One region of the Streptomyces sp. NPDC085944 genome, then DNA from elsewhere that is predicted to be linked to it. Evidence: riboswitches for the same ligand, from Rfam matches in the RefSeq annotation. Region 1 holds a riboswitch; the other holds the start of a gene.

Region 1 (6,981 bases):
GCTCGGTGCGGTCCACCCGCACGATCGTGCGGCGGCCCTCCCCGATCTGCTCCCGCAGCTCCGCCATCCGCTCCTCGACGTCGGCCTCGTGCGACCGCTTCCGCAGGAAGTCGCCGTCGGCGCCCAGCCCGTGCACGCCGATCTCCGTGCCGCCGAGACCGCCCACCACCGCGTCGCAGCACGCGGTGAACGCGTCCGCCCAGCGCCGGGTGAGGAACCCGAGCCGGTCGGCGCCCAGCATCCCGCGCAGCACCTGCTCGGCGATGTCGTCCGGCAGCAGCCGGAAGTAGTCGACCGGGGCCCACGGCGTGTGCGAGAAGTGGCCGATCCTGAGGTCCGGACGCAGCTCGCGCAGCATCCCCGGCACCAGCGTCAGGTGGTAGTCCTGCACGATCGCGACCGCGCCCTCGGCCGCCTCCTCGGCCAGCGCCTCGGCGAAGGCCCGGTTGTACGCCTCGTAGGAGGCCCACTGCCGCCGGAACTCCGCGTCGAAGACCGGCTCCAGGGGCGTCTGGTACAGCATGTGGTGCACGAACCACAGCACGCTGTTGGCGATCCCGTTGTACGCGTCCGCGTGCACGTCGGCCGGTACGTCCAGCATCCGTACGCCGTCCTCACCGACCCCGCGCCGCACCGCCTCGCGGTCGCCGTCGCCGAGCGCCGAGCACACCCACAGCGCGCCGGCGTCGGGTCCGATGGCCGACAACCCCGACACGAGCCCGCCACCGCCCCGTTTGGCGTGCAGCGACCCGTCCTCCCGCACCTCGTACGAGACCGGCCCCCGGTTGGAGGCGACCAGCACCTGAGCAGCACCGAAGCTTGAAGCCATACGCCTCAACCTAGCCCGGCCCCCCGAACCTCAAACGTTCCCCGGTGTCACGTCGGCGGCGATTCGGTCACGCGTCTTGTGTGGAAACTGTGAACAGGTTGAGGATGTGCGGTGAACATTTCAACTTCTTGGGGGGGCGGGCGAACCATGCCCATACGCATACGTACGCGACACCCGCGCAGGGGCGGACTCGCCGGCACGGCGGCGCTGATCGCGGCCTGCGCGCTGGCCCTGGCGGGCTGCGGCGGCGACGGCGGCGACGGCGCGAGTACGAAGGCGGCGGGGACAGCCACGGCGGCCACCGCGACCGCCACCGCTACGCCGAGCAGCAGCCCGCCCCCCGAGGCGTCTCCCAGCCCTCAGCCGCCGACACCGGCTTTCACCCCGACCGCCGCCACGCTGTCGGACTTCACCGGCCGCACCATGAGGGCGGCCGTCCTCGCCGCCAAGGGAGCGCACGTCGACTACACCGTGCTCCTCCAGGGCACCGGGCAGCCGGCCTCCTCCTGGGGTCTCGACGAGAAGGTCTGCGCGCAGAGCGGCGGCTCCGGCACCGTGACCTTCACCGTCCCCCGCGACGGCCGCGACTGCGCCGGGCGCCTGCTGCACACGCCGAAGCCGACCCCGAAGCCGTCGAAGACCCGGGCCGACGGCACCGGCGGCACGAGCGGGGGCGGTGGAACCGGGGGCGGCACCGGTGTCTGCGAGCTGACGAGCCCGGCCGGCAACTGCTACGCCGACGGCCAGTTCTGCGCGACGAAGCACCGGGGCCTGAGCACCCACGGCCGCGGCGGCGAGTACCTGACCTGTGAGCAGGACTCCGGCGGCAGGTGGCGCTGGTCGGACGGCGTCCCCGGCTGAGGCGGGGTTCAGGCCACCTTCCGGGCCGCGTACTCCGCGATCTCCGCCATCGGGGGCCGTTCCTCGGTGTCCACGGCGTAGGTGCGCGGCTCGAAGCCGTCGACGCCCCGCTCGAACTGGGTGAGCGTCGGCCGGACCAGGTGGCCGCGGGCCAGCCGGAGCTGGGCGGTGCGGTAGATCGCGGCGGCCATCCGGCCCAGCGCCCGCCCGTCCTGGTGGCGGTGGACGCGGACCCCGACGTCGACCTGCGCGAGCGCGTCCAGGCCCACCAGGTGCAGGGCGTCGACCAGCATGCCGAGCTCGACGCCGTAGCCGACCGGGAAGGGGAGCCGTTCCAGCAGGGAGCGGCGGGCCGCGTACTCGCCGCCCAGCGGCTGGACGAACCCGGCCAGCTGCGGCCAGTGCATGTTGAGCAGCGGGCGGGCCATCAGCTCGGTGACCCGGCCGCCCTGCCCCGGGGCTGCGCCGAGCGGACGGTCGTACATGGCCTTGACCAGGTGCACGTCCGGATCGGTCAGCAGCGGGCCCACGATCCCGGAGACGAAGTCGGCGGAGAACTCGCGCAGGTCGGCGTCGACGAAGCAGACGATGTCCCCGCCGGTGACCAGCAGCGACCGCCACAGCACCTCGCCCTTGCCGGGCACGGCGGGGATGCGGGGGAGGATCGCGTCCCGGTGCACGACGCGCGCGCCGGCCGCCGCGGCCACCTCGGCCGTACGGTCGCTCGACCCGGAGTCCACGACCACGACCTCGTCGACCAGCGGCACCCGCAGCACCAGCTCCCGCCGGATCACCGTGACGATGTCGCCGACCGTCGCCTCCTCGTCCAGCGCGGGGAGCACCACGCTGACCGACTGCCCGGTGGCGTGCTTGGCGGACAGGAGCTGCCGGACGGTCCGGTCCCCGGCGGACCAGGAGCGTGCGCTCAGCCAGCGCTCGACTTCTTCCAGCACGTCCGGTGGTCTCCTTCGTGGTCCGTGGTGATCCGTTGTGATCCATCTCGCGGTACGGACGACTGTCTCAACGGTGGTGGCCTTCGGTTACAGTCTTGAACAACGCGTGGGACCACCGCATGCCGGGGTCGCCGCGCACCAGCGAAGAACAACTTCATACCGCTCATCCAGAGGGGCAGAGGGATACGGCCCGATGAAGCCCCGGCAACCCTCCAGCCGGCTCTTGTCACACGGACGTGGCGAGGCTCCCGGCTAGGGAAGGTGCCAAATCCGTCTCACGGCGAGATGCGTCGTGAGGAAGATGAGGAGAAAGGGCCTCGCCTCCATGGCTGTGCAGACTGCCGAAACCGCCACGAACACCACGACCTCCGCGGTCGACCTCGGCCCCGCCGCCGCCCTGAGCTGCCGGGAGTGCGGCCACAGGGTCCCGCTCGGACCGGTGTTCGCCTGCGAGGAGTGTTTCGGCCCCCTCGAGATCGCCTACGACTTCTCGGACTACGACACCGAGGAACTGCGGGGGCGCATCGAAGCGGGCCCCGCGAACATCTGGCGCTACGCCCCCCTGCTGCCCGTCCCGGCCGACGTCGCGACCAAGCCGAACATCAACCCCGGCTGGACCAAGCTCGTCAAGGCCGACAACCTCGCCCGCGAGCTGGGCGTCACCGGCGGCCTGTACGTCAAGGACGACTCCGGCAACCCCACGCACTCCTTCAAGGACCGCGTCGTCGCCCAGGCCCTGGAGGCCGCCCGCGCCTTCGGCTTCACCACCCTGTCCTGCTCCTCCACCGGCAACCTCGCCGGTGCCGTCGGCGCCGCCGCCGCCCGGGCCGGTTTCCGCTCCTGCGTGTTCATCCCGCACGACCTGGAGCAGGGCAAGGTCGTCATGGCCGCCGTCTACGGCGGTGAGCTCGTCGGCATCGAGGGCAACTACGACGACGTGAACCGCTTCTGCTCCGAGCTGATCGGCGACCCGGCCGGCGAGGGCTGGGGCTTCGTCAACGTCAACCTGCGCCCCTACTACGCCGAGGGCTCCAAGACCCTCGCGTACGAGATCTGCGAGCAGCTCGGCTGGGAGCTGCCCGACCAGCTCGTCGTGCCGATCGCGTCCGGCTCCCAGCTGACGAAGATCGACAAGGGGCTCAAGGAGCTGGTCCAACTCGGTCTGGTCGAGGACAAGCCGTACAAGATCTTCGGTGCGCAGGCCGAGGGCTGCTCGCCGGTCTCCACGGCGTTCAAGGCCGGTCACGACGTGGTGCGCCCGCAGAAGCCGAACACCATCGCCAAGTCGCTGGCCATCGGCAACCCGGCCGACGGCCCCTACGTCCTCGACATCGCCCGTCGCACCGGCGGTGCCGTGGAGGACGTGACCGACGAGCAGGTCGTGGACGCGATCAAGCTGCTCGCCCGCACGGAGGGCATCTTCGCCGAGACGGCGGGCGGCGTGACGGTCGGCGTCACGAAGAAGCTGATCGAGGACGGCGTGCTCGACCCGTCGCTCACCACCGTCGTCCTGAACACCGGCGACGGCCTCAAGACCCTCGACGCGGTGGCCGGCACCGGCCTCACCGCCACGATCCGTCCCAACCTGGACTCCTTCCGAGAGGCTGGCCTCGCATGAGCGTGACCGTTCGTATCCCGACCATCCTGCGCACCTACACCGGCGGCAAGGCCGAGGTCAGCGCCGAGGGGGCCAACCTCGGTGAGGTCATCTCCGACCTGGAGAAGAACCACACCGGCATCGCCGCCCGCGTCCTGGACGACCAGGGCAAGCTGCGCCGCTTCGTCAACGTCTACGTCAACGACGACGACGTCCGCTTCGAGCAGGGTCTTGAGACCTCGACGCCGGACGGCGCGGGCGTCTCGATCATCCCGGCGGTCGCCGGCGGCTGATACGGGTCGTAGCGCGCATTGCCCTCTCCGTGAGAGAAACGGAGGGGGCAATTCCATGTGATTGAGCGCGGTAGAGTTGGGGAACGCGCTCCCGATCGGCACAACGGGAACCGTTAATTCCTGCCGCCCGCCCGACAAGAAGCAGCCAAAGTACGGGCCCTTTCTGCGGCTTTTGTTCCCTTTGCGTGCCCCGACTTGACCCGTATTCAGGCGAATTCTCGCTACATTCCGGACCGGGCGCGTCCAGATTTCTCGTCCGATTGACCTGTTGCAGACGGCAGTTGGACAGATACATTCAGCCGCGGTCGACGCGTTCCGGCGCACGCCCCCAGTCGTGGGGGGCGAGGTCTGACCCGGGTCCGCGAAGTGCGGATCTGTGCAAGGGCCAGTAATAGGGGAGTTAGGCATGGCTCAGGGCACCGTCAAGTGGTTCAACGCGGAGAAGGGGTACGGCTTCATCGCGGTCGACGGTGGTGCGGATGTTTTCGTCCACTACAGCGCGATTCAGATGGACGGCTACCGCACCCTCGAAGAAGGCCAGCGGGTCGAGTTCGAGATCTCGCAGGGTCAGAAGGGCCCGCAGGCCGACATGGTTCGCCTCAGCGCCTGAGACGCGCGGCCGGCGCAGCACCCGGTCTTCGTCCGAAGGGCCCGTACCTCGAGGGGTACGGGCCCTTCGGCCTGCCCGGACGCGGGCCGTCCCCTTGTTCGCGGGTGGCTGACCGCGTGGCCCGATCCCCGAGAGGCGCTTGCACTCGACCATGCCGAGTGCTAATCATTGCGTTAGCACTCTGAAGGTGAGAGTGACAACGAAGGACCGGGTCGGTGAGGCCCGCGGGCCGGGTGGGGAAGGAACCACAAGGCCGGCGAGCCGTCCGTCGCGGGCGCGGGCGCGGTCCGAAGGAATCACCCCCAGTCCTGGAGGGACCACTTCACATGGCCAAGATCATCGCGTTCGACGAGGAGGCGCGGCGCGGCCTCGAGCGCGGCATGAACCAGCTCGCGGACGCCGTCAAGGTGACGCTCGGCCCCAAGGGCCGCAACGTCGTCCTCGAGAAGAAGTGGGGCGCCCCCACGATCACCAACGATGGTGTCTCCATCGCCAAGGAGATCGAGCTCGAGGACCCGTACGAGAAGATCGGCGCCGAGCTGGTCAAGGAAGTCGCCAAGAAGACGGACGACGTCGCCGGTGACGGTACGACCACCGCGACCGTCCTCGCCCAGGCCCTGGTCAAGGAAGGCCTGCGCAACGTCGCGGCCGGCGCCAACCCGATGGCCCTCAAGCGCGGCATCGAGAAGGCCGTCGAGGCCGTCTCCGCCGCCCTGCTCGAGCAGGCCAAGGATGTCGAGACCAAGGAGCAGATCGCCTCCACGGCCTCCATCTCCGCCGCCGACACCCAGATCGGCGAGCTCATCGCCGAGGCCATGGACAAGGTCGGCAAGGAAGGCGTCATCACCGTCGAGGAGTCCCAGACCTTCGGTCTGGAGCTGGAGCTCACCGAGGGTATGCGCTTCGACAAGGGCTACATCTCGGCGTACTTCGCCACCGACATGGAGCGTATGGAGGCGTCGCTCGACGACCCGTACATCCTGATCGCCAACTCCAAGATCGGCAACGTCAAGGACCTGCTGCCGCTCCTGGAGAAGGTCATGCAGTCGGGCAAGCCGCTGCTGATCATCGCCGAGGACGTCGAGGGCGAGGCCCTGTCGACCCTGGTCGTCAACAAGATCCGCGGCACCTTCAAGTCCGTCGCCGTCAAGGCCCCGGGCTTCGGCGACCGCCGCAAGGCCATGCTCGGCGACATCGCCATCCTCACCGGCGGCGAGGTCATCTCCGAGGAGGTCGGCCTCAAGCTGGAGAACGCCACGCTGGACCTGCTGGGCAGCGCGCGCAAGGTCGTCATCACCAAGGACGAGACCACGATCGTGGACGGCGCCGGCTCGGCCGACCAGGTCCAGGGCCGCGTCAACCAGATCCGCGCCGAGATCGAGAACAGCGACTCGGACTACGACCGCGAGAAGCTCCAGGAGCGCCTGGCGAAGCTGGCCGGCGGCGTGGCCGTCATCAAGGCCGGTGCCGCCACCGAGGTCGAGCTCAAGGAGCGCAAGCACCGCATCGAGGACGCCGTCCGCAACGCGAAGGCGGCCGTCGAGGAGGGCATCGTCGCCGGTGGTGGCGTGGCCCTGCTCCAGGCCTCCCAGGTCTTCGAGAAGCTGGAGCTGACGGGTGACGAGGCGACCGGCGCCAACGCCGTGAAGCTCGCCCTGGAGGCCCCGCTGAAGCAGATCGCCGTCAACGGCGGTCTCGAGGGTGGCGTCGTCGTGGAGAAGGTCCGCAACCTGACCGTCGGCCACGGCCTGAACGCCGCTTCCGGCGAGTACGTCGACATGATCGCCGAGGGCATCATCGACCCGGCGAAGGTGACCCGCTCTGCCCTGCAGAACGCC
Region 2 (6,981 bases), on a different contig from region 1:
AGCTGCTGGCCGCGCAGCGCGCCTACTTCCGGCGCTGGGGCGTGATTCCCGCAGAACTGTTCGAGGACTCCCCCGGGTCGGCGCTCACCCCGGCCACGGCGCTGTTCGTCCACGGCAGCTGGGTGCACCTGCTGGGCAACATGCTCTTCCTCTACGTCTTCGGCGCGATGACCGAGGAACGGATGGGCCGGCTCCAGTTCGCCCTGTTCTACCTCGGCTGCGGCTACCTGGCCCTGCTGGGCTACGCGGGCGCCAACGCCCACTCCCAGGAGTCCCTGGTCGGCGCCTCGGGGGCGATCTCCGCGGTCCTCGGCGCGTTCCTGTTCCTCTTCCCGCGGGCCCGTGTGACCAGCCTCCTGCCCTTCCTCTTCTTCCTGCCGCTGCGCTTCCCGGCCTGGGTCGTGCTGCCGTTCTGGGTGACCCTGCAGTGGATTGCGGCGGGGCGGGCCGGCGACGGTCCGGGGGTGGCCTACCTGGCGCACCTGGTGGGCTTCGGTCTGGGCTTCGCCTTCGCCTGGGTGCGGTTCGGGCCTGCGGCTAGAGTGAAGAGCGTTCCAGTGGCGGCGCCCGAGGGAGAGAACCAGCCGTGATCAGCGCGATCGTCCTCATCAAGACCAGCGTGGACCGCATTCCGGAGATCGCGGAGCAGATCGCCGCGCTGGAGAGCGTCAGCGAGGTCTTCTCCGTCACCGGCACCTACGACCTGATCGCCATGGTGCGGGTGAGCCGGCACGAGGACCTGGCCGAGGTCATCCCCGGCCGCATCAGCAAGATCCCGGGCGTGGAGGGCACGGACACCCACGTGGCCTTCCGCACCTACTCCCAGCACGACCTGGAAGCGGCCTTCGCCATCGGCCTGGACAACTGAGACGCCGGCGAGTGGGAAGCGCCCCGGAGGGGGGCGCGCCCCAAGGGGCGCGGGGAACTGCGCGACCAGCCACAGCGGACCCGCAGCAATCCGCCGATGGACATGAAGGGGCCTTCATCCAGGGCTCATCCGGCCCGCCGAAAACCTCGCGCAGAATCCACCGCATGGTCTTCTCCCGCCGCATGGCGGCCCTCGCGGCCGTCGTCCTGATTCCCCTCGGCATCGCCGCGCCCAGTTTCGCCCTGACCGACAGCCCGCAGGAGCCCCGGGCCCCGGCCAAGGTGGAGCTGGAGAGCGGCTCCCTCGGCCCGAATCCGACCTCCTCGCCCGAGCCGACGCCCAGCGCCCAGGTGGTGACGCGGCCGCCGGTCACCGACGGCCCTTCGGACGACGACGATGACGACGACCGGGGCGGCGACGCCGACGACGGACCCGGGGACGGATCCGGCGACGGGTGAGCGCGAGCGCCGCCGGATCTCGGCCCGGGTCCGTATCCTGCTGTGGCTGCTGCTCGTGACGGCCGTCGCGCTGGCCCCGGTCGCGACGACCACCCGTTCGATCCTGCTGCGCGACACCGACCAGCGGATCAGCGGCCTGCTCGCCCAGGAGGCCGGCGAGTTCGCCGACTTCGAGGAACAGGGCTTCGACCCGGAGACCGGCCGGCCTGGACGCCCGGCTGAAGGACACCGAACTGCTCGTCGCCTGCGACCCGTTCAACGTGCTGTGCGAAGAGCGCGGCGTGGCCCGGGTGTTCGGACCGCAGAAGGGGGCGACGCCCGCACAGGTCGAGGAGTTGTCGACCGGCCTGGAGAACCGGGCGCGCGTCGTCGTCCGCGACCTCGGCGTCGTCGGCACCGACCTGTGCACCGGCGCCTCCGACGGTCCCGGCGCGGGACTCGCCGCGGTCGGGGCCCGGCTGCTGCCCCGCTTCGACGTGCTGCTCGACCATCTCGACCTGGACGTCCGGCTCGCCCGCGCCGACCTGGTCCTGACCGCGGAGGGCGCGCTGGACCACCAGACGCCGCGCGGCAAGGTCCCGGCCGAGGTGGCCCGCCGCGCCACCCTGTACGGCCGTCCCGTCCTCGCCCTGGCCGGCACGCTCGGCGAGGGTGCGCACGACGTGCCGGGGGTGGACGCCTGCCACGGCGTCCTGCCCGCGCCGATGGCCCTCGCGGACGCGCTGCTGCGGGCCTCGGAACTCCTGACGGACGCCACGGAACGGGCGCTGCGGAAGATCCTGCTGGGCTCGCGGTTGCCGGGTCGGGCGGATCGAGCGGGCCTGGCGGGTCCGCCCGCTCAGGCGTCGACGGCCGAGCCGGTGTCGGGCACGCAACGGCCGTCCTCGGTGCGGTAGTTCCACCGGGCGCCGTCGCTCACCAGCTCCTTGACGGCGTTCACGAACCGCTCGACGTGCTCGTCCGCAGTGCCCGCGCCGAAGCTCACGCGGACGGCGTTGAGGGACTTCTCCCCGGGTGCCGCCTCGGGGGCGCCGCACTCGCCCTGCGCCTGCGGGTCGCTGCCGAGCAGGGTGCGCAGCAGCGGGTGGGCGCAGAAGAGGCCGTCGCGCACGCCGATGCCGTACTCGGCCGAGAGGGCCGCGGCGAAGTGCGAGCTGTTCCAGCCCTCGACGACGAAGGAGAGCACCCCGACACGCGGCGCGTCGTCGCCGAAGAGCGAGAGGACACGGACCTCTGGGACGTCGGCGAGGCCCTCGCGCACCTTGCGGATCAGGTACTCCTCGCGGGCGACCAGCGTGTCGAAGCCGGCCTCGGTGAGCGCCTTGCAGGCGGAGGCGATCGCGTAGGCACCGATGACGTTGGGCGACCCGGCCTCGTGCCGGGCGGCGCTGTCGTGCCACTGGACGTCCACGCCGCCGTCGGCACGCCGGCTCACCGTGCGGCTGGCGCCGCCGCCGGCGAGGTACGGCTCGGCCTCGCGCAGCCAGTCGGCCCGCCCGGCCAGCACACCGGAGCCGAAGGGGGCGTACAGCTTGTGCCCGGAGAAGGCGACCCAGTCGACGTCCAGGTCGGTCACCGACACCGGGTGGTGCGGGGCGAGCTGGGCGGCGTCCAGCACGATCCGGGCGCCGTGCGCGTGCGCGGCGGCGGCCAGTTCGCGCACCGGCCACAGCTCGCCGGTGACGTTGGAGGCACCGGTCACGCAGACCAGGGCGGGCCCGTACGGCTCGCGGGCGGCCAGGGCCCGCTCCAGCGTCTCGACGGCCTGCGCGGGGGTGCGCGGGGCGTCCAGGTACGTCACGTCGGCCTCGCGCCAGGGCAGCAGCGAGGCGTGGTGCTCGGTCTCGAAGACGAAGACCCGGCTCCCGGCGGGCAGCGCGGCGGCGAGCAGGTTGAGGGAGTCGGTGGTGGACCGGGTGAACACCACCTGGTCGTCGTCCCGGCAGCCGAGGAAGTCGGCCACGGTCCGGCGGGCGTTCTCGAACAGGTCGGTCGACAGCTGCGACAGGTACCCGGCGCCCCGGTGGACGCTGCCGTAGTACGGGGCGTAGGCGGCGACGTCGTCCCAGACCCGCTGGAGCGCGGGCGCGCTGGCGGCGTAGTCGAGCGCGGCGTAGGTGACCTCCCCGCCGGTGACCAGCGGGACGGTGACGTCCCGGCCGAGGACGGGCAGCGGGGCGGCGACGGCGGAGGCAGCGGTGACGGAGGCGGGGGCGGCTGCGGACATGACGGACTCCCGTGAGAACCAGCGCGCGGCAGGGCGCTGTGAAAGACAAGAAGGGTGTGTGCGGAGGCGGGGCTCTGCGGCCGAGGGCCTGTTCCTTCGGCCCGGCCGGGGCCGCGGGGGCATGAACGCACCGCTTCGGGGGCGTCGGGCCGGTCCGAAGGACAGGCCCTATCGCATTCGCCGGTTCACGGAAGACTCCCTCGGACGACCCAGGACCCCTGGTTTCGCGAGGGGTCCGCGCTTGCCGTGGACCTTGCTGTCCACGACCTGGTCTTCACCCGGGGCACCCCGCCACGGACGGAGGGTTGCCGGACAGTCGGCCGGGGCCTCATGACTGTCACTCATGACCTGTCGAAAAACCTAGGGGAAGTGATCGGCGTCCCGCAACCCGAGTCCGGATCGCGGGACGCACGTCACACGCGGGGGCCAAGGAGGCGACTACGCGTGGGTCGCCGCCACCCAGCGCTCCAGGGCGCGCCTGGCCGCGCCCGAGTCGATCGACTCCGCGGCCCGGTCCATCCCGGCCCGGATCTGTTCGGCCAGCGGTCCCGCACCCGGCTCCAGGGCCACCAGGGCCGCCGCCGAGTTCAGCAGCACCGCGTCCCGTACGGGGCCCGTCTCGCCGGCCAGCAGCCGGCGGGCGACGTCGGCGTTGTAGGAGGCGTCGGCGCCGCGCAGCGCCTCGACCGGCACCAGCTCGACGCCGACGTCGCGCGGGTCGAAGGTTTCCTCGGTCACCTGGCCGTCGCGCACGATCCAGACCCGGGAGGTGGCGGTCGTGGTCAGCTCGTCGAGGCCGTCGTCGCCGCGGAAGACCAGGGAGGAGTTGCCGCGCTCGGCGAAGACGCCGGCGATGATCGGTGCCATCCGGGCGTGGGCGACGCCGATCGCCTGGGCCTTCACCCGGGCCGGATTGGTCAGCGGGCCCAGGAAGTTGAACACCGTGCGAATGCCGAGCTGGCCGCGGGCCGCCGCCACATGGCGCAGCGCCGGGTGGAACTTCACCGCGAAGCAGAAGGTGATGCCGGCCTCCTCGGCGACCTCGGCCACGCGCTTCGGCGTCAGCTCCAGGTTGACCCCGAGCTTCTCCAGAACGTCGGAGGCACCGGACGCGGAGGAGGCGGCCCGGTTGCCGTGCTTGACGACCTTCGCACCCGTGCCGGCCACGACGATCGCGGACATGGTGGAGATGTTGACCGTCTTGGCGCCGTCGCCGCCGGTGCCGACGATGTCGACGGTCTCCCCCGGCACCTCGATCACGTTGGCGTGCTCGTACATGGTGCGGACGAGGCCGGAGATCTCCTCGACCGTCTCCCCCTTGTACCGCAGGCCGACCGCGAAGGCGGCGATCTGCGCGTCGGTCGCCTCGCCGCGCATGATCACGTCCAGTGCCCAGGCGGTGTCGTCCGCGGACAGGTCGCGGCCGTCCAGCAGTCCGTTCAGCAGGGCGGGCCAGGAGCGGCCCGCCGCGGTGTCGCCTCCAGCGGGGGTCACAGCGCTCATGAGCCGCTCCTGCATCGTGTGTCGTGGGGAAAGTCGTGGACGGGAGATTGCGCTTCCACCCTATCCAGCCCGGACACGGTCGAAGGGCCCCGTCCGCGGAACGGACGGGGCCCTTCGATCGTGGTGTGGCGACGCTGGAGGGTCAGTGGTGGCCGTGGCCGCTCGTGATCTCCTTGTACTCCTCGACGGTCGGCTTCGGAATCTGCGACTCCTCGCCGTAGTAGGCCTCGCTGAGCTTGGCGCGGAGCTTCTCGCTGCCCTTGACCTTGCGCTCGACGCCGTTCTCGTCGACCGTGGGGCCGATCTCGGCCGGCTTGTACTGCTCGTGCGCCGTGAGCGTGTGCAGCGCGCCCTGGCTGAGCGGCTCGTGCACCTCGATGAACTCACCGTGCGGCAGGCGCTTGATGATGCCCGACTCGCGGCCGTGCAGCACCTTGTCCTTGTCCCGGCGCTGGAGGCCGAGGCAGATCCGCTTGGTGACGACGAACGCGATGACCGGTCCGACGAAGAACCCGATCCGCACGAACCAGGTGACCGCGTTGATCGACAGGTGGAAGTGCGTGGCGACGATGTCGTTGCCACCACCGATCAGCATGATCATGTACGCGGTGACCCAGGCGACGCCGAAGGCAGTACGGGTCGGGGCGTTGCGCGGCCGGTCCAGGATGTGGTGCTCGCGCTTGTCCCCGGTCACCCACGACTCGATGAACGGGTAGAGGGCGATGAGCGCCAGGAAGATTCCGAAGATCACCAGTGGGATGAACACGCCGAGGACCAGTGTGTGACCCCAGAGGTTGATCTCCCAGCCCGGCATGGCGCGGACCAGTCCCTCGGCGAAGCCCATGTACCAGTCGGGCTGGGCGCCGGTCGACACCTGGTCCGGGCGGTAGGGGCCGATGCTCCAGATCGGGTTGACCGAGGCGATGCCGGCGACCACCGCGATGACACCGAAGACCAGGAAGAAGAAGCCTCCCGCCTTCGCCATGTACACCGGCAGCAGCGGCATGCCGACGACGTTCTTGTTGGTCTTGCCGGGACCCGCGAACTGCGTGTGCTTGTGGTAGAAGACCAGGATCAGGTGGCCGACCACGAGCCCGAGCATGATGCCCGGCAGCAGCAGGATGTGGATCGAGTAGAACCGGGCGACGAAGTCGGTCCCGGGGAACTCTCCGCCGAACAGGAACATCGAGATGTACGTGCCGACGATCGGCACGGACAGGATCGCGCCCTGGGTGAAGCGGACACCGGTGCCGGAGAGCAGGTCGTCCGGGAGCGAGTAGCCGGTGAAACCGGTGAACATGCCGAGGACGAACAGCAGGAAGCCGAACAGCCAGTTGATCTCGCGCGGCTTGCGGAACGCGCCGGTGAAGAAGACGCGCATCATGTGCACGAACATGCCGGCGAGGAAGATGATCGCCGCCCAGTGGTGGATCTGCCGGATCAGCAGACCGCCGCGCACGTCGAAACTGATGTCGAGCGTCGACTTGTACGCCTCGCTCATCAGCTGTCCCTGCATCGGGACGTACGAGCCGTGGTACGTGACCTCGTTCATCGACGGGTGGAAGAACAGCGTCAGGTACACACCCGTGAGGATGATGATGATGAAGCTGTAGAGGCAGACCTCACCCAGCATGAACGACCAGTGGTCGGGGAAGATCTTGCGCATGTTGGCCTTGGCCAGGGAGTAGATCCCCAGCCGGCCGTCGGCCCAGTCGGCGACGCGTTCGCCGGCCGGTGCCTTCCCGCGAGAGCGGGGTGCGTCGTTGTCTGCAGTACTCATCCGCGCTCCCAGAATGCAGGACCGACGGGCTCCTCGAAGTCGCTGAGCGCCTCGAGATACCCCTCGTCGTTCACACCGATGCGCAGCTGCGGCAGCGGGTGACCGGCGGGACCGAAGATGACCCGGGCGCCGTCGGCAAGGTCGA

What was found. Region 1 has a riboswitch for S-adenosylmethionine ahead of thrC (threonine synthase). Riboswitches for the same ligand answer to the same signal wherever they lie in the genome.
Region 2: another riboswitch for S-adenosylmethionine. It lies ahead of AB0P07_RS15540 (aminotransferase class V-fold PLP-dependent enzyme); the one in region 1 lies ahead of thrC (threonine synthase).

Annotation. Positions count from the first base shown of each region.
Region 1 covers NZ_JBFBJX010000021.1:34,296-41,276, forward strand. Annotated here, with positions in the region: gene AB0P07_RS31425 (trehalose-6-phosphate synthase) at 1-829, opposite strand, end outside; gene AB0P07_RS31430 (hypothetical protein) at 977-1,690, shown strand; gene AB0P07_RS31435 (glucosyl-3-phosphoglycerate synthase) at 1,699-2,643, opposite strand; SAM riboswitch class I at 2,804-2,951, shown strand; gene thrC (threonine synthase) at 2,969-4,261, shown strand; gene AB0P07_RS31445 (MoaD/ThiS family protein) at 4,258-4,533, shown strand; gene AB0P07_RS31450 (cold-shock protein) at 4,940-5,143, shown strand; gene groL (chaperonin GroEL) at 5,470-6,981, shown strand, end outside.
Region 2 covers NZ_JBFBJX010000007.1:29,039-36,019, reverse strand. Annotated here, with positions in the region: gene AB0P07_RS15565 (rhomboid family intramembrane serine protease) at 1-590, shown strand, start outside; gene AB0P07_RS15560 (Lrp/AsnC ligand binding domain-containing protein) at 587-868, shown strand; gene AB0P07_RS15555 (small secreted hydrophilic protein) at 1,033-1,326, shown strand; partial or broken gene AB0P07_RS15550 (two-component sensor histidine kinase) at 1,265-1,528, shown strand; partial or broken gene AB0P07_RS15545 (glycerate kinase) at 1,524-2,222, shown strand; gene AB0P07_RS15540 (aminotransferase class V-fold PLP-dependent enzyme) at 2,165-3,553, opposite strand; SAM riboswitch class IV at 3,786-3,902, opposite strand; gene trpD (anthranilate phosphoribosyltransferase) at 3,992-5,056, opposite strand; gene AB0P07_RS15530 (cytochrome bc complex cytochrome b subunit) at 5,199-6,836, opposite strand; gene AB0P07_RS15525 (Rieske 2Fe-2S domain-containing protein) at 6,833-6,981, opposite strand, start outside.